DNA from 2 places in the Pseudomonas sp. S11P7 genome. Region 2 is predicted to be linked to the other one. Evidence: predicted binding sites of a transcription regulator. Region 2 holds the regulator's gene; the other holds the start of a gene.
What was found. Region 2 encodes sigma-54, which starts transcription at its own class of promoters, with help from an activator protein. Its sites were predicted from a motif close to ANTGGCATNNANNTTGCTNT; they were not measured.

Region 1 (8,849 bases), 1.0 Mb from region 2:
CATCGCTGCCCATCGGCACGCGCGACATGGATTCGACGCCACCGACCACCACTAATTCTTCGAAACCCGAACGCACTTTCATCGCGCCAAGATTGACCGCTTCCAGACCCGAAGCGCAGAAACGATTGATTTGCAGCCCCGCCACGCTGACGTCCCAATCGGCGACCTGCACCGCGGTTTTGCCGATGTCAGCGCCTTGATCACCGACCGGCGTGACGCAGCCAAGCACTACATCATCCACCTGGCTGGTATCCAGCGCGGTGCGTTGCTGCAATGCGGTCAACAGTCCGGCGACCAGATTCACCGGTTTGACACTGTGCAAAGCGCCGTCGGCCTTGCCCCTGCCGCGGGGCGTGCGTAACGCATCGAATATCAGAGCTTCGGTCATGGCGTCCTCGAACCTGGGCGATCAGTGAAGGGGTGTGGCCTCACTCTCGACCGCAGCGCCCGAGGATTCAATGACCACAGCGCTCAAAGCGCTTGACGCACATGCTCAGACGGACGGTCATCGGCCATCAGGTGAACCGGTTCAGGTCGGCGAGTTGTCTAGCCAGCGGCCAACCAAGAAGCTGGCAATACGCCTCATAGCGTTTTAATCGCGGATCGCAGCAAGGACATATGAAATGGATCTAAGGCACGGTCCGCGTGGGCCCTAATGTAGAAGATGTACGTCATGGTCGTCGGGTTTTGCCGAGGCCGGCGTTCTTCAACAGGAAGTGCAACGCGTGCCGTCATGGATATGCAGGCAGGCATCAGGAAATAACAAAAAGGCGGTCAAGCCATGTTCAAACAACCCAAAGTACGTCAAGCAGGGCTCATTCTTTTTGCCACGACGCTGTTGTTGATTTTGCCGAATCTGACCAAGGTCATCGGCTGAATCAAGCGGCAGGTGCAAACAATCGCCAGCGAATAGATGACTGGCCCGCTATCCGGGCCAGCGTGGCTGTGCCAATCTTTGCGCCTTTCCACGACAGGGATGGCGTTCAATTGAAAGCGCTCATTGTGTTCGGGGCGATGCTGCTCAGCATGCCCTTGTCAGCCGCTCAGCTTGATTTGCAGTTGGGCGCAACCGCTCGCACCTGGCAGACCGAGGAATTGCTCAGGCATCCTCAAGTGCAAACCCTGACGATCAAAAACGATGTGTCCTACAAAAGGGACATGACCTATCGTGTCGTGCCGATGGCCGCGTTGCTGACCGGCATCCAGCCGCAAGATCACCTGCAAGCGGTGGCGCTGGACGGCTTTGCCGCAGAGTTGGCTGCGGCGCCGTTGCTCAACCGTGACGGCGCGCGAGCGTGGCTGGCCATCGAAGACCCGGCGCAGCCCTGGCCACCGCTGGCGGCAGGCAAACACAGCGCCGGGCCGTTCTATCTGGTCTGGAGCGATCCGCAGAAAGGTCACATCAGTCCCGAACAATGGCCGTTCGAAGTGGCGAGCATCAAGCGCATGGCGCCCGTCGCCGAGCGCTTCCCTGCCCTGCTGCCGGACCCGGCGTTGAAGGCAGATGACCCGGTGAATCAGGGTTTCGCGCTGTTTCAGAAAAACTGCCTGGCCTGTCACCGCTTGAACGGCGCGGGGATGCGCAATTCGGGCCGGATCTGAATATCCCGTACAACCCGACCGAGTATTTCGGCGCGGACTTCCTCAAGCGCTACATTCGCGATCCGCAGAGCTTGCGCCAGTGGCCGCAGGCGAAGATGCCGGGGTTCTCTGCAGAGGTGTTGCCGGATGGGGAGCTGGAAATGCTGGTGGGGTATCTAAGGCACATGGCCGGACGCAAGGTTAAGCCCTGACGCCATTCCCTGCAGGAGTGAGCCTGCTCGCGATAGCGGTGGGTCAGTCAGCATTAATGTGTCTGACCTATCGCTATCGCGAGCAGGCTCACTCCTACAGGGGGTCGCGTGTGTCAGTTATTGTTGTTGCACGGAAATGACCGGCGTCGGCGACACCAGCACCTTCGCATGCATCTGCTCACACCCGCCGCCACGGCGCATGCCGCGTACCGGGCAGGCATCCAGGTAATCCAGACCTACCGCCAGCTTCAGATGCCGCTCCGGCCGCGCCAGTTGATTGGTCACGTCGAAGCTGTACCAGGCGTCATCCAGCCAGGCTTCCGCCCAGGCGTGACTGGCCAGATGCTCACAATCCTCGCTGTACAAATAGCCCGATACGTAGCGTGACGGAACCCCCAGGCTGCGGGCGCAGGCCAGAAACGCGTGGGTATGGTCCTGGCACACACCAGCGCGCCCGGCAAATGCTTCGGCGGCGCTGGTATCGACTTCGGTAGAGCCCGGCGTGTAGGTCATGTACTGATTCAAGCCGTGCATCAAATCGATCAACGCCGTGCGATCACGACGCTGCTTGCAGGATTTTTCCGCGAACGCGCGCAGCGCCTCGTCCGCCTCGGTCAGTCGGGTAAAACGCAGGAATGGCAGCGCCGACTGGCTCTCATGCTCGGCCTCGCGCAGCTCATCGATATCGACCTGCCCGCGCGCGCCGATGATGATCGCTTCGTGGGGCTCATCCATGGTCAGCACATGCAGGATATTGCCGAACGGATCGAGTTGCGCGCGCACCGGGCGCGGCAAGTCGAGTTGCCAGCTCAGCACATGTTGACGCTCGCTGTCGTGAGGTGTCAGGCGCAGGTACTGGATGCTCGCGCGCACCTGATCTTCGTAGTGATAGGTGGTCTCGTGGCTAATGGAGAGTCTCATGCAGCCTCCAGGTAGGAACTGTGAATGGCGTTGCCCAACTGGCGCACCAAGGGAATGAATTCGGTCAGCCAAGCGTGCAGGCCTTCCTCGAGGATTTCGTTGATGCCGGTGTAGCGCAGGCGCGCGTCCATTTCCGCGGCCAGACGTTGCGCCGGTCGCCCGTTGGCACCGGGCAGTTGCGCGAGGATCTGGTCGATCTCTTCGGTGCAGGCACGCAGCGAACGCGGCACATCAGCGCGCAACAGCAGCAGTTCGGCGACATGTCGGGCGCCGGGAGCATCGCGGTAGATTTCGGTGTAGGCCTCGAAGGATGACAATGCGCGCAGCAAGGCACTCCACTGGTAATACGCATGCGCAGTGCCGTCGCTGACGGCTTCGGCCTGATCGCCGGCCATTTCATAACGGGCATCGAGCAAGCGCAGCGTATTGTCTGCGCGCTCGATGAACGTACCCAGACGAATGAAGCGGAACGCATCGTTGCGCATGATCGTGCCGTAGGATGCGCCGCGAAACAGGTGCGAGCGCTCCTTGATCCATTCGCAGAAACGGCTCATGCCATAGCGGCTCAGGCCCTGCTCGGCGATCCCGCGAATTTCCAGCCAGGTGGCGTTGATGTTCTCCCACATGTCCGCCGTGATCCGCCCGCGCACTGCGTGAGCGCTGGCCCGCGCGGCGCCAAGGCAACTGTAGATGCTGGCCGGGTTGGCCGCATCGAGGGCGAAAAAGTGCAGCAGGCGTTCGGCATGCAGCGCGCCGTGACGCTCCAGATAATCATCGAGGGTGCCGGTGATCAGCAGCGGCATCGCCAGCTCATGCAAACCGTCGCCACGCCCGTCCTGCGGCATCAGCGACAGCGAATAACTGATGTCGAGCATCCGCGCGAGGTTTTCCGCGCGCTCCAGATAACGCGACATCCAATACAGATCCGAGGCAGTTCTACTTAACATGGCAAGCTTCCTTCAATCCTCGACCACCCAGGTGTCCTTGGTTCCGCCACCCTGAGAGGAATTCACCACCAGGGAACCCTCACGCAGGGCCACGCGCGTCAAACCGCCAGGCACCACCCGGGTTTCGCGCCCGGACAGGACAAACGGACGCAAATCGATATGGCGCGGCGCGATGCCGTTTTCGACAAAGGTCGGACAGGTCGACAGCGACAGCGTCGGCTGTGCAATGTACGCATGCGGTTTGGCTTTGATGCGCTCGCGAAACGCATCGATTTCGGCCGTCGTCGCGGCCGGCCCCACCAGCATTCCGTAACCGCCGGAGCCTTGGGTTTCCTTGACCACCAGATCTGGCAGATTGGCCAGCACGTGGGACAGTTCAGACGGGTTGCGGCATTGCCAGGTCGGCACGTTTTTCAGGATCGGCTCTTCGTCGAGGTAGAAACGGATCATGTCGGTGACAAACGGATACACCGACTTGTCATCCGCCACGCCAGTGCCGATCGCGTTGGCGAGTACGACATTCCCGGAGCGGTAGGACGACAGCAGCCCCGGCACGCCAAGCATCGAATCCGGGTTGAACGCCAGCGGGTCGAGAAAGGCGTCATCGAGGCGTCGATAGATCACGTCGACCGCTTTCGGGCCATCGGTGGTGCGCATGAACACCTTGTCGTCACGCACGAACAGGTCCGCGCCCTCGACCAGTTCCACGCCCATTTCCCGCGCCAGAAACGCATGCTCGAAAAACGCACTGTTGAAGCGCCCCGGCGTCAGCACCACCACACTCGGGTCATCAATCGGGCTTGAGCTTTTCAAGGTGTCGAGCAACAGGTTCGGGTAGTGGTCGATCGGTGCGATGCGCTGGGCGGCGAACAGCTCCGGAAACAGGCGCATCATCATCTTGCGGTCTTCGAGCATGTAGCTCACGCCGCTCGGCGTACGCAGATTGTCTTCGAGCACGTAATAGGTGCCGTCGCCGTCGCGCACCAGATCGACGCCGGAAATATGCGAATAGATATCCCGGTGCAGATCCAGGCCTTGCATCGCCAACTGGTATTGCTCGTTGGCCAGCACCTGTTCGGCGGGAATGATCCCGGCCTTGATGATGCGCTGCTCGTGATACAGGTCGGCGAGAAACATGTTCAGCGCCTTGACCCGCTGGATGCAGCCGCGCTCGACGATCCGCCATTCGCTGGCAGGAATGCTGCGCGGGATAGTGTCGAACGGAATCAAACGCTCGGTGCCCTGCTCGTCCCCATAGAGCGTGAAGGTAATCCCGGCGCGGTGGAACAGCAGATCGGCTTCGCGCCGCCGTTGCGCCAGCAGTTCATCCGGCGTATCGGCCAGCCATCGGGCGAACTCGCGATAATGCGGGCGAACCTGGCCGCCGGCATCGTACATCTCATCAAAATAGGTGCGGATCATGCCGTACTCCTTGTCACCCGGACATACAGGCCTTCGCAAGGCCCGTGCCATCGGCATAAACGCTTTAATTTCAATCGGTTGGATATTCACATCGCAGACACCGCACCATTCCTGTGCGACAAATGCTCCAACAGGATTGCCCCCGCTTCATTGCGACGCATTGCAACGCCTATCACCAGCATAGTCAGAACTGATTTCACTGCCCGCCGCAGCGTACGGATAATCCGCGCATTCGCTGCAAAACTTCGCCGGCCACCGCCTCACGAAACTGCCAGCTCAACTGACCTGGACTGCTCCGGCAGCCCGCCCGCTATAGCCCGCAAGGGTTTCAGTCGCGGATCGCTCTTCCCTTTTAGCCACCCTCTCCGGTGGCTTTTTTTTGCCCCGGATTCTTGTTTCAGGGTTTTGCCACAGCGTTTGCGCAGCGCACAAACAACAACGGCCGACCCGAAGGTCAGCCGTTGCGCTACAAGCCGTGCAAGCGATCAGTTCAAACGGTAGCGGTTGCGCACCTCCTGCTTGACGCCCCAGCCTTCGATGATGCCGCCCAGCGGTTCGACCACGGCGGAAAAGCCCTGCTCGAAATCACCGATATCGTCATAGGTTGCGTACATGACCTTGCTGAGTTCCAGCGACCAGGCGCCATCATCACGCGCGCTGACCTGAGCATTGATGGATTCACCGCGAAATTTGCCTGCCGCCCTGCGCGCCCGCTCCTCGTCCGGGAAAATGGCGTAGAACTCGATGGGATGAAACCGGGAAAAGTCGAAACCGCCTTCTTTCATGCGGCGCAGAACATTGCTGCTGATGTCTTCTTGATAGGCTGTGCTCATGAATCGTCCCCCTCGCATAGATGGATAGACTTTCCGTATTCCCGCCCCGGGCCTGTGGCCTAAGTACTTCGACAACGCTGCGGTTGTACGCGGGAAACAAGCATGTAGCTGACAAGACCAGACCTTAGCGATCCATTCGCTGATCTCCCCTGCAGAGTAGCCGCAAGAGAGCGGCGCTGCCAAGGCCTGGTTTACGAGATGACAGGAAGTGTTCAGATTGGCGTGATGCTGCGGATCTCGATGCCGTTCTGGGTCTTGAGGTTTTTAACGCCAGCATCGGCGGTGCGTCCTTCCAGATCGTTCAGATCCAGTTGGGCAGCCACCGGAAGGAGCCTTTCCTTGATCAGCCGCGCGGCTTCATCGTCGGTCGGGCATTCCTCACGTTCGAAGATTTCATCAACGATTTCACCATGATCATCCACGAAAGTGACTTTCCACTTTTGCATCAGTGCCTCCTCGATCAACCCGTAGATGGGCTTACCTCTATCTGGACGTTTTGCCGCGATAGTTGGTTCAAAAGGATTACACAGCGCGATGATCGAATTGCAGGAGTGAGCCTGCTCGCGATTGCGGTTTGCCAGTCACAGAGATATCGACTGATCAATAGCTATCGCGAGCAGGCTCACTCCTACAGGGGTGCTGTGTTGGGAGTCAGTTATTGCCCGGCTTGTTGATTGCTTGCAGCACGTATTGCGGCAAGGCGAAGGCGCCGATGTGGATTTCCGGATTGTAGTAGCGGGTGACGATGCCGCTGCCGATGAAACGCTGTTGCAGGGTTTCACGGCTGAGTTTGCGATAAGCCGGGTTGGTCGAGCCCCACGCGAAGGTCATCGAGCCGCCGATGTAGGTCGGCACCGCCGCCTGATAGAAATGCCAGTCCGGGAACAGGCTGTTGAGGCGACCGGCAGTGGTTTTCACTTCGTCGATCTGCATGAACGGTGTGCCGTTCTGCGTGACCAGAATGCCGCCCTCGTTGAGGCAGCGGTGGCAGGCCTGGTAGAAGTTCTCCGAAAACAGCACTTCGCCCGGGCCGATCGGGTCGGTGGAGTCAGAGATGATCACGTCGAATTTTTCCGTGGTGGTGGCGACGAAACGCATGCCGTCGTCGATCACCAGGTTCAGGCGTGGATCGTCGTAGGCGCCGGCGGAATGGTTCGGCAGAAACTCTTTGCACATGTCGACCACGGTGCCGTCGATTTCGACCATGGTGATGTGTTCAACGCCAGCGTGCTTGGTCACTTCGCGCAGCATGCCGCCGTCACCGCCACCGATGATCAGCACACGCTTGGCGCTGCCATGGGCGAGAATCGGCACGTGGGTGAGCATTTCGTGGTAGATGAATTCGTCGGCTTCGGTGGTCTGGATCACGCCGTCCAGCGCCATCACCCGGCCCATGCGCGGGTTCTGGAAGATCACCAGATGCTGGTGTTCGGTGCGCACTTCGTGCAGCAGTTTTTCCATGCGAAAACGCTGGCCGTAGCCTTCGTAGAGGGTTTCCAGGTACTCGCTGGTTTTGGTGACGGTCATGGTCAAGTGCTCCGATGAAATGCGCGGGCGCCAATCGTGGGGACGATTGCCCGGGAAAGGCGCGCATTCTACGTTGCCGAAGATGACAGGTCGAACCTCACTTGTTCAGCCGGACAGATAACCGTGTGGGAGCTGGCTTGCCAGCGATGGGGCCAACCCGGTTCGTCAGAGACACCGCGTTGATCCCATCGCTGGCAAGCCAGCTCCCACAGGTGATGTATTGATCGTGAACCAGATTCAGACCCGCACATTGCCCCGCGGTCCGGCAATCGCCCAGATGATCAGGCCAAGCACCGGCAGGAGGATGATCAGCAGCACCCAGACGATTTTCATTCCGGTGGACGCGCCGCTTTTCAGCACATTGATGATGGCCCAGATGTCGAGGGCGAGGATGATCAGGCCGATCAGACCGTTGAACGTGGAACCCATAATGTCGCTCCAGAATAGTGGCATGCACTTCTAGGATAGACGGCCCGGCGCAGGGTTCCGTTTTATTGCGAATCAGACGTGAACGGCGACCTTCAACGCTTCGAGTGCCGGTGCAGCGCTGATGCCGACTTCGGCGCACAGCTCCAGTACGCGCGGCACGTCGTTGCCGTAGACCAGCACCATTTGCAGTTCGTCGTCGAGCAACTGGCTGAAGTTCATCAGCGTGTAGCCGCCGTTCTCCTTGTTCAGGCTGCTCATCTGTACCTGAATGCGGTTGAGCGCGGTCAAGGCTTCGGTCTTGGCCAGTTGCTTGGGCTTGAGATTGAAATCCACACCGGGGCCGAACGAGGCGACGATTTGCGCGAACAGGTCGACGTAGGTATCGGCCTGGAACAGCACGGTTTCGGGCAGGCTGCCAACCACCACCCACTCGCCCAACGGAATCGGGAAGGTGTCGTCGTAGTTGATGTCCGGGTTGGCGGTCAGAAAGGCGTCGGCATCAGCGTAGGCTTGCGCCGCTTCGTCAGCCACTTTCAGGATTTCGTCCTCGCCCATGCAGCCGGAGCTGATTTTGCTGATGAGTTCGACGAGTGCAGCTTTCATGAGGGCGGATCCTGTGGCGAAGGGAGATTTCAAGGGCGCGAAGGATAGCGCATTCTCTGCTTCGCCACAGTCCGTGAGGGCGGATTTCAGCCCAACAGCTTCTCGAGTTGCGCGGTGGTGTCGACCGCGCCCATGGTGCGCGCAGCGTCCAGCGCCGTAACGCCATTGGCGTCCTTGGCCCGCGGATCGGCGCCCTTGCTGATCAGGTAATCGACGATTTCCACGCGATTGAACATCGCCGCCATCATCAAGGCGGTACGGCCATCAAAGGACGACCCTTCGATCTCGGCACCCGCCTCCACCAACGCTTTGACCACCGGCAGATCGCCTTTGAACGCGGCGCCGGCGATCGGGCTCTGGCCGTTGCCATTGCG
Region 2 (8,849 bases):
CACCGCGCTTGAAGGAGACTCCCTTCAGCTCGACCGCGTAGGCGTTATCGGCACTCATCTAAACTCCTTGCGATGCAGCCTCTCACTCGGACGCCTGTCTTTGGTTAAAAAGTACATACATCCCGGGCAGGCCGAACTGGCGGCGAACTATATCACTGCAAAGGCCACGCGCCCAAGGCTTGTGCCAGCCTGTATTCGGCGATATGACAGGTCTGCAGCGGCTTTTCCCGGCTTTTGGTAACGGGGAATGACAAAGCACGACGAACTTGCGTGAGGCTTTGCCACATAACCGCTATAATCGCCGCCTTTTCATCGGGCTATACGATTTCTGACATGAGCCAATCCAGCGACCTGATTCAATCGGCACAACGCACCATCCGCCTCGAAATGGAAGCCGTACAAGGCTTGCTACCCCATATCGACGCCGATTTCGTACGCGCTTGCGAGATGATTCTGGCCAGTAAGGGCCGTGTGGTCGTGGTCGGCATGGGCAAGTCCGGGCACGTCGGCAACAAGATCGCCGCGACCCTGGCCAGCACCGGCACCCCGGCATTTTTTGTGCACCCGGCTGAAGCCAGTCACGGCGACATGGGCATGATCACCCGCGATGACGTGATCCTCGCCCTTTCGAACTCCGGCTCAACCAATGAAATCGTCACGCTGCTGCCGCTGATCAAACGCCTGGGCATCCAGCTGATCAGCGTCACCGGCAACCCGCAATCGCCACTGGCGAAGGCCGCCGAGGTCAATCTCAACGTGCACGTCGAGCATGAAGCCTGCCCGCTGAACCTGGCACCGACCTCTTCGACCACCGCTGCACTGGTCATGGGTGACGCACTGGCCGTGGCCTTGCTGGAAGCCCGCGGCTTCACCGCCGAAGACTTCGCCTTTTCCCATCCGGGTGGAGCCCTCGGTCGCCGCTTGCTGCTGAAAGTCGAAAACGTCATGCACGCCGGCCAGGAGCTGCCGCAGGTACAACGTGGCACTTTGCTCAAGGACGCGCTGATGGAAATGACCCGCAAAGGTCTGGGCATGACCGTGATCCTGGAAGCCGACGGCAAGCTCGCCGGAATCTTTACTGACGGCGACTTGCGCCGCACCCTGGATCGCGCCATCGACATTCGCAGCGCCACCATCGACCAGGTCATGACCGCACACGGCAAGACCGCGCGCCCGGAAATGCTCGCTGCCGAAGCCCTGAAAATCATGGAAGATCACCGAATCAACGCACTGGTCGTCGTCGACGAGGAGGACCGCCCGGTAGGCGCCTTCAACCTCTCCGATCTGCTGCGCGCAGGAGTCATGTAATGAGCAACGAACTGCTGCAACGCGGCAAGGCAATCAAACTGGCGGTTTTCGATGTTGACGGCGTCCTCACCGACGGGCGCCTGTACTTCCTGGAAGACGGCAGTGAATTCAAGACCTTCAACACCCTCGACGGTCAGGGCATCAAGATGCTGATGAACGCCGGCGTGGAAACTGCCATCATCAGCGGTCGCAAGACGCCGGTGGTTGAGCGCCGGGCGAAAAACCTCGGCATCCCGCACCTGTTTCAGGGCCGCGAAGACAAACTGGTGGTACTCGACGGTCTGCTCGAGCAACTGGGCCTAAGCTATGAACAGGTCGCCTACCTCGGTGACGACCTGCCTGACCTGCCGGTGATCCGCCGTGTCGGTCTGGGCATGGCGGTCGCCAACGCCGCCGATTTCGTCCGCGAGCACGCCCACGGCGTGACCCGCGCCCGTGGCGGCGAAGGTGCCGCCCGCGAATTCTGCGAATTGATCCTGCGCGCCCAGGGCCGCCTCGATGCGGCCAATGCCGCGTACCTGTGAGCCAAGCCATGTTCAGTAAAAAATTTCGCAACTTCCTGCTGTTCGGCTGCATCGCGGCGATTTTCGCCGCGGTCGGCTACTGGAACATCAGCCCGGAACGCTTTCTCGACAAGCCGCCGGTCTCGGCCGCCGAAAATCCGATCGACTGGTATGCAACCAATACGCATACCATCCAGTACCTGCCCGACGGCAAGGTGCAGTACGAGATGACGTCGGACAAGGCCGAGCACGTCAAGGCCACCGACATCACGCTGGTGACCAAACCGGATCTGAACATGTATCGCGGTACGGATTTTCCGTGGCACGTGACCAGTGAGCGCGGCGAAGTGAATTCCGGCGGCACCGAAGTAGAACTGATCGACTCGGTGCGCGTGAAGCGCACCGACGAAAAGAAACGCGACACCCTGATCACCAGCACTCGCATGACCGTATTCCCGCAGCAGGAATATGCGCAGACCGCGCAACCCGTTAGAATCGAGGGCGCTGGCGGTGTGTCGACTGGCGTCGGAATGAAAGCGTACCTGAAGGACAGCAGGATACACCTGCAATCGAACGTAAGAGGACAGTATGAGGCTCGTTAAAACCCTCCCTATTTTGCTCAGTCTGGGCGCAGCACTGGGAAGCGTGAGCGCCTGGGCTCTGCCGAACGATCAGCAGCAACCTATCCGCATTCAGGCCGACGACGCCCAACTGGACGACAAGAACGGCATCGCTACCTACAAAGGTGATGTGATCATCACTCAGGGTTCGATGATCGTCAAAGGCAACACGGTGACCATGACTCGTGCGCCGAACGGCGATATCGACGTTGTGACCTCCGTGGGCAACCTGGCTTACTTCGAGCAGCTGCAAACCCAGGGCGACGCCAAACCAGTACAAGGCTACGGCGTGACGATCCAGTACCACGCCCAGCAAAACCGCGTCGTGCTGATCGACAAGGCCAAGGTCGTCGACAAGGACGGCAACGTGACTCAAGGCGAGAAAATCGTCTATGACACCGTGAAGAAACTCGCCAGCGCCGGTCGCGCTACCGGCAGCAAGGTCACCGAGGCGCGTCCGCGCATCGACATGGTGATCCAGCCGAAGAAGAAAACCGACGAGAAAACCCAGTAATGGCAACTCTGAAAGCTCAGCACCTGGCCAAGGCCTATAAAAGCCGCCAGGTCGTGCGGGACGTCAGCCTGTCGATCGACAGCGGCCAGATCGTCGGCCTGCTCGGCCCGAACGGTGCCGGCAAGACCACCTGCTTCTACATGATCGTCGGCCTGGTGCAGGCCGATCAGGGCCGCGTACTGATCGACGACCTGGACGTCAGCCACCAGCCAATGCACGGCCGTGCCAAGGCCGGTATCGGCTATCTGCCGCAAGAAGCGTCGATCTTCCGCAAACTGTCGGTGGCCGACAACATCATGGCCATCCTCGAGACCCGTCAGGAACTCGACAAGGCCGGCCGTCGCAAAGAGCTGGAAAGCCTGCTGCAGGAATTCCACATCAGCCACATTCGCGACAACCTCGGCATGAGCCTGTCGGGTGGTGAGCGGCGCCGGGTGGAAATTGCCCGCGCACTGGCCACCGCGCCGAAATTCATCCTGCTCGACGAGCCGTTCGCCGGTGTCGACCCGATCTCGGTCGGCGACATCAAGCAAATCATTCATCATCTCAAGGCCAAGGGCATCGGTGTATTGATCACCGACCACAACGTGCGTGAGACGCTGGATATCTGCGAAACCGCTTACATCGTCAACGACGGTCAACTGATCGCCGAAGGTGACGCCGAGACTATCCTGGCCAACGATCTGGTCAAGGAAGTGTATCTGGGTCACGAGTTCCGCCTGTAAGCGCGAGCCGTTGGGTGAGCTGCGCGGGTGCTGTATCGATCAAGCCGTTTTTTATACCGTTTAATTGTTACAGCGCTCTAGGCAAACACTTCAGTTTCAGGCATATAATTTGCTTAAGTTTGGCGCCTCGGCGCCCTGTAGTGGATGGCGCATAGCGCCGGCGAATAAGGTGTTAAGCCCCTGCCATGAAACCATCGCTAGTCTTGAGAATGGGCCAGCAGCTGACGATGACACCGCAGCTGCAACAGGCCATCCGCCTGCTCCAATTGTCGACCCTGGATCTGCAACAGGAAATCCAGGAGGCTCTGGAATCCAACCCGATGCTCGAACGCCAGGAAGAAGGCGAGGACTTCGACAACTCCGATCCACTGGCCGACAACGTCGAGCAAAAGCCCAACACTGAAATTCAGGAGCCCTCTTACCAGGAGGCCGCGCCGACGGTGGATAACCTCGACGACGGCGAATGGAGCGAGCGCATCCCCAACGAGCTGCCGGTCGACACGGCCTGGGAAGACGTTTACCAGACCAGCGCCAGCAGCCTGCCGAGCAGCGACGATGACGAGTGGGACTTCACCACCCGAACTTCCGTCGGCGAAAGCCTGCAAAGCCACCTGCTGTGGCAATTGAACCTCGCACCGATGTCCGACACCGATCGCCTGATCGCGGTGACCCTGATCGATTGCATCAACAATCAGGGCTATCTGGACGAAACCCTCGAAGAAATCCTCGACGCTTTCGATCCAGAACTCGACATCGAACTGGACGAGATCGAAGCCGTCCTGCACCGCATCCAGCAGTTCGAACCCGCGGGCATCGGCGCACGCAATCTCAGCGAATGCCTGCTGCTGCAACTGCGTCAGTTGTCGGCCAAGACACCCTGGCTGGCAGAAGCCAAGCGGTTGGTCAGCGACTACATCGATCTGCTCGGCAGCCGCGATTACAGCCAACTGATGCGGCGCATGAAACTCAAGGAAGACGAGCTGCGCCAGGTCATCGAACTGGTGCAGAGCCTCAATCCGCGGCCAGGCTCGCAGATCGAGTCCACCGAAGCCGAATACGTCATACCTGACGTTATTGTGCGCAAGGACAACGACCGCTGGCTGGTCGAGCTGAACCAGGAATCGGTACCGCGCCTGCGCGTCAACGCGCAGTACGCCGGTTTCGTAAAACGCGCCGACACCAGCGCCGACAACACCTTCATGCGCAATCAGCTGCAGGAAGCGCGCTGGTTCATCAAAAGCTTGCAGAGCCGCAACGAAACCCTGATGAAGGTCGCTACGCAGATCGTCGAGCATCAACGCGGTTTTCTCGAGTATGGCGACGAAGCCATGAAACCGCTGGTCCTGCATGACATCGCCGAAGCGGTGGGCATGCACGAATCGACGATTTCCCGGGTGACCACACAAAAATTCATGCATACCCCGCGCGGTATTTATGAGCTGAAATACTTTTTCTCCAGCCACGTCAGTACCTCCGAGGGCGGCGAATGCTCGTCCACGGCGATCCGCGCGATCATCAAGAAACTGGTTGCTGCGGAAAATCAGAAAAAGCCGTTGAGTGACAGCAAGATCGCTGGTTTACTGGAGGCACAAGGCATTCAGGTGGCTCGCCGCACCGTCGCCAAGTATCGCGAATCCCTCGGAATCGCGCCTTCGAGCGAACGCAAGCGGTTGATGTAAGCCACGTTACAGCGTTCCAGTGGCAGGCTTTTCGGCCTGCCGCTTTATGCACTGGCAACGAAGGAGAAGCTGTATGCAAGTCAACATCAGTGGACACCAACTGGAAGTGACCCAACCTCTGCGTTCCTACATCGAGGAAAAACTCCAACGACTGGAGCGACATTTCGACAAGATCACCAACGTGCAAGTCACGATGTGTGTCGAAAAGCTGAAGCAGAAAATCGAAGCCACCTTGCATATTCCCGGCAGTGAAGTGGTCGCCAACGCAGAAGATACCGACATGTATGCTGCGATCGACTCACTCACCGACAAGCTGGATCGCCAACTCAAAAAGCATAAGGAAAAGACCCAGAGCCTCCTCCAGGGCGCGACCGGTCGTTAACACCCTCATCCATGATCCGACTTGAAACCATCCTGACCCCCGGCCGCTCCCAAGTGAACGCGCCGGGCGGCAGCAAGAAAAAAGCCCTCGAACAGATTGCCAACCTGATCCACCGCGAAGTGCCGGATCTGGCGATGCAGGATGTTTTCGAGGCGTTGGTCGCCCGTGAAAAACTCGGTTCCACCGGTTTTGGCAACGGCATCGCCATCCCCCACTGCCGCCTTAAGGGCTGCGCAGGGCCAGTCAGCGCCCTGCTGCACCTCGAAGCCCCGATTGATTTCGACGCCATCGATGGAGCCCCGGTCGACCTGCTGTTCGTGTTGCTGGTCCCGGAAGCCGCCACCGATGCGCACCTGGAACTGCTGCGCCAGATCGCCAGCATGCTCGATCGCAAGGAAGTGCGTGAAAAACTGCGCAGCGCACCAAGCAACGAAGCCTTGTACCAGGTCGTACTGGACGAGCAGAACGGGCATTAATCATGCGCTTGATCATCGTCAGTGGCCGCTCAGGCTCGGGCAAGAGTACCGCGCTGAATGTCCTTGAGGACAACGGCTACTACTGCATCGACAATCTGCCCGCCGGCTTGCTGCCGGAACTGGCCGAACGTGCGCTGATTCACACCGAACTCGCGCAACCGCTGGTAGCCGTTTCGATCGATGCGCGCAACTTGCCCAGTCATCTGTCACGATTTCCGGAACTGCTCGAAGACGCGCGCAGCAAGCACATCCAGTGTGATGTGCTGTACCTGGATGCGGACGAAGAAACCCTGCTCAAGCGTTTTTCCGAAACCCGCCGCCGCCATCCACTGAGCAACGCCAATCGCTCACTGGCCGAAGCGATCCACGATGAAAGCGCCCTGCTCGGCCCGATCGCCGACCTGGCTGATCTGAAGATCAACACCACCCACCTCAACCTGTACCAGTTGCGCGACACGCTCAAGTTGCGCCTGCTGAACCAGCCTGAGCCGGGCACGGCGTTTCTCGTCGAATCGTTCGGTTTCAAGCGCGGCATGCCGGTGGATGCGGATTTGGTCTTCGACGTTCGCTGCCTGCCCAACCCCTATTGGAAGCCGGAATTACGTGAGCAGTCTGGTCTCGACGCGCCGGTGGCGGAGTACCTGGCGGAACAGCCGGACGTCGAAGAAATGTATCAGGACATCTACGCCTACCTGCACAAGTGGCTGCCGCGCTTTGCTGCGAGCAACCGCGCCTATGTGACCGTCGCCATTGGCTGTACCGGCGGGCATCACCGCTCCGTCTACCTGACCGAACGTCTGGGTCAGGCGCTGCAGAAAACCTTGAAAAACGTCCAGGTTCGCCACCGCGACCTCACCTAAAGGATCCACACCGCGATGCCTGCTCGTGAAATCGAAATCATCAACAAACTCGGTTTGCATGCCCGAGCGTCGGCAAAATTTGTCGGCGTGGCGGGCAAGTTTCCGGATACTACGATCAGAGTAGGCCGCACCCCCGAGACAGTGGTCGATGGCAAAAGCATCATGGCAATGATGATGCTCGCGGCAGGCAAGGGCACCAAAATCCATTTGAGTACCGAAGGCGAACAAGCCGAGGAAGCCATGGACGCCTTGGTAGCGCTGATCAACAACTATTTCGATGAAGGCGGCTGATCTTTGCCAGATGAGGGCGCTCGCTCCCTCCGCCCCGCTTAACCCAACGCCGTATCCATCACCATCATCAGGCAAAACCCGATCAGCAAACCAAGGCTCGCGAGTTTGTCATGGCCATGGCGTCGCGACTCGGGAATTACTTCGTGAGTCACCACCAGCAACATCGCCCCAGCCGCCAGTGCCAGTCCCAATGGCAACAACACCTGCGCCAGACTGACCAGCCATGCACATAACAGCGCAAACACCGGTTCGACCAGACCAGACGCAGCACCGATCAAAAACGCCTTGACCCGCGACATCCCCGCACCGGCCAATACCAACGCAATCACCAGACCTTCCGGCACATCCTGCAAAGCGATGCCCATGGCCAGGCTGTCCGCATCCGGCATACCGCCACCGGCAGAAACGCCGACGGCCATGCCTTCCGGAATGTTGTGGGCAATGATGGCGAACACGAACAGCCAGATCCGCGGCGGGATCACCGGACGTTCGAGGGTGCCAACCAGCATTTCCGGGGAAGCGCCAGAAACCTTGCGATCGACCAGATACAGGCCCAACGCGCCGAGCAGAATGCCGAAGCAGATCAGGCCACTGGCGCCCCAAGGTGTCAGACCGAGACTCTCGGCCGCCGCGATGCCCGGCACGATCAGCGAAAACGCGGTCGCCGCCAGCATCACCCCGGCACCAAAACCCAGCAAGGTATCGCTGAGCGCCTGCGGCATGCGCCGGATGATCAGCACCGGCACCGCGCCGAGCGCCGTGCCAAGCGCGCAGAGAGCACCGCCCTGAAGTGCACGCAACAGGCGCGGTTCCAGATTCAGCCACTGCAGCCCGTGAGCGACCAGCAAGGTCATCCCCGCCAACAGCAACAGCGATCCCACTGCGTAACGAAACATACGCCCGCTGCCAGTCGCCAGTGTTTCAGTGCCCATAGTCAGCCCTGGATTTGTTTTTATAGAGGGGTTAAACCAGTGCGGCCTGATAGCGCGCCGCGACTTCAGGCCAATTGATCACGTTGTAGAACGCATTGATGTATTCCGGGCGGCGGTTCTGGTAGCGCAGGTAGTAGGCGTGCTCCCAGACATCGAGACCGAGAATCGGCGTGTTGCCGTTCATCAGCGGGCTGTCCTGATTGCCGCTGCTCTCAACGAGCAATTTTTTCTCCGGGGTGACGCTGAGCCACGCCCAGCCACTGCCAAAACGGGTCAGCGCGGCTTTGGTGAACGCTTCCTTGAAACTGTCGAGGCCACCCAGTTGCTCATCGATTGCCCTGGCCAGCGCGCCATCCGGTTTGCCACCACCGCCTGGCACCATGACTTCCCAGAACAGCGAGTGGTTGGCGTGACCGCCGCCCTGATTGATCACCGCCGCCCGCATTTCTTCCGGGAGTTGCTGCACGCTGGCGACCAGTTTCTCCACCGGCCACTCGGCATACTCCGTACCTTCTACGGCAGCGTTGAGGTTGTTGATGTAAGTCTGGTGATGCTTGGT

Region 1: M0746_RS16265 (circularly permuted type 2 ATP-grasp protein) is a predicted target of sigma-54. The motif match lies at 5,116-5,135, and genes of this name have one in related genera.

The regions. Positions count from the first base shown of each region.
Region 1 covers NZ_JALPKS020000002.1:3,553,418-3,562,266, forward strand. The annotation lists gene M0746_RS16245 (acetyl-CoA C-acetyltransferase) at 1-388, opposite strand, end outside; partial or broken gene M0746_RS16250 (c-type cytochrome) at 1,015-1,793, shown strand; gene M0746_RS16255 (transglutaminase family protein) at 1,911-2,714, opposite strand; gene M0746_RS16260 (alpha-E domain-containing protein) at 2,711-3,661, opposite strand; gene M0746_RS16265 (circularly permuted type 2 ATP-grasp protein) at 3,674-5,083, opposite strand; gene M0746_RS16270 (ribonuclease E inhibitor RraB) at 5,569-5,916, opposite strand; gene M0746_RS16275 (hypothetical protein) at 6,129-6,362, opposite strand; gene speE (polyamine aminopropyltransferase) at 6,568-7,443, opposite strand; gene M0746_RS16285 (PLDc N-terminal domain-containing protein) at 7,681-7,872, opposite strand; gene M0746_RS16290 (hypothetical protein) at 7,945-8,475, opposite strand; gene M0746_RS16295 (ankyrin repeat domain-containing protein) at 8,562-8,849, opposite strand, start outside.
Region 2 covers NZ_JALPKS020000002.1:4,593,857-4,602,705, forward strand. The annotation lists gene M0746_RS21250 (ATP-binding cassette domain-containing protein) at 1-58, opposite strand, end outside; gene M0746_RS21255 (KpsF/GutQ family sugar-phosphate isomerase) at 334-1,308, shown strand; gene M0746_RS21260 (KdsC family phosphatase) at 1,308-1,832, shown strand; gene lptC (LPS export ABC transporter periplasmic protein LptC) at 1,841-2,413, shown strand; gene lptA (lipopolysaccharide transport periplasmic protein LptA) at 2,400-2,945, shown strand; gene lptB (LPS export ABC transporter ATP-binding protein) at 2,945-3,670, shown strand; gene M0746_RS21280 (RNA polymerase factor sigma-54) at 3,856-5,349, shown strand; gene hpf (ribosome hibernation-promoting factor, HPF/YfiA family) at 5,423-5,731, shown strand; gene ptsN (PTS IIA-like nitrogen regulatory protein PtsN) at 5,743-6,207, shown strand; gene rapZ (RNase adapter RapZ) at 6,210-7,067, shown strand; gene M0746_RS21300 (HPr family phosphocarrier protein) at 7,083-7,358, shown strand; gene M0746_RS21305 (ZIP family metal transporter) at 7,397-8,290, opposite strand; gene M0746_RS21310 (superoxide dismutase) at 8,322-8,849, opposite strand, start outside.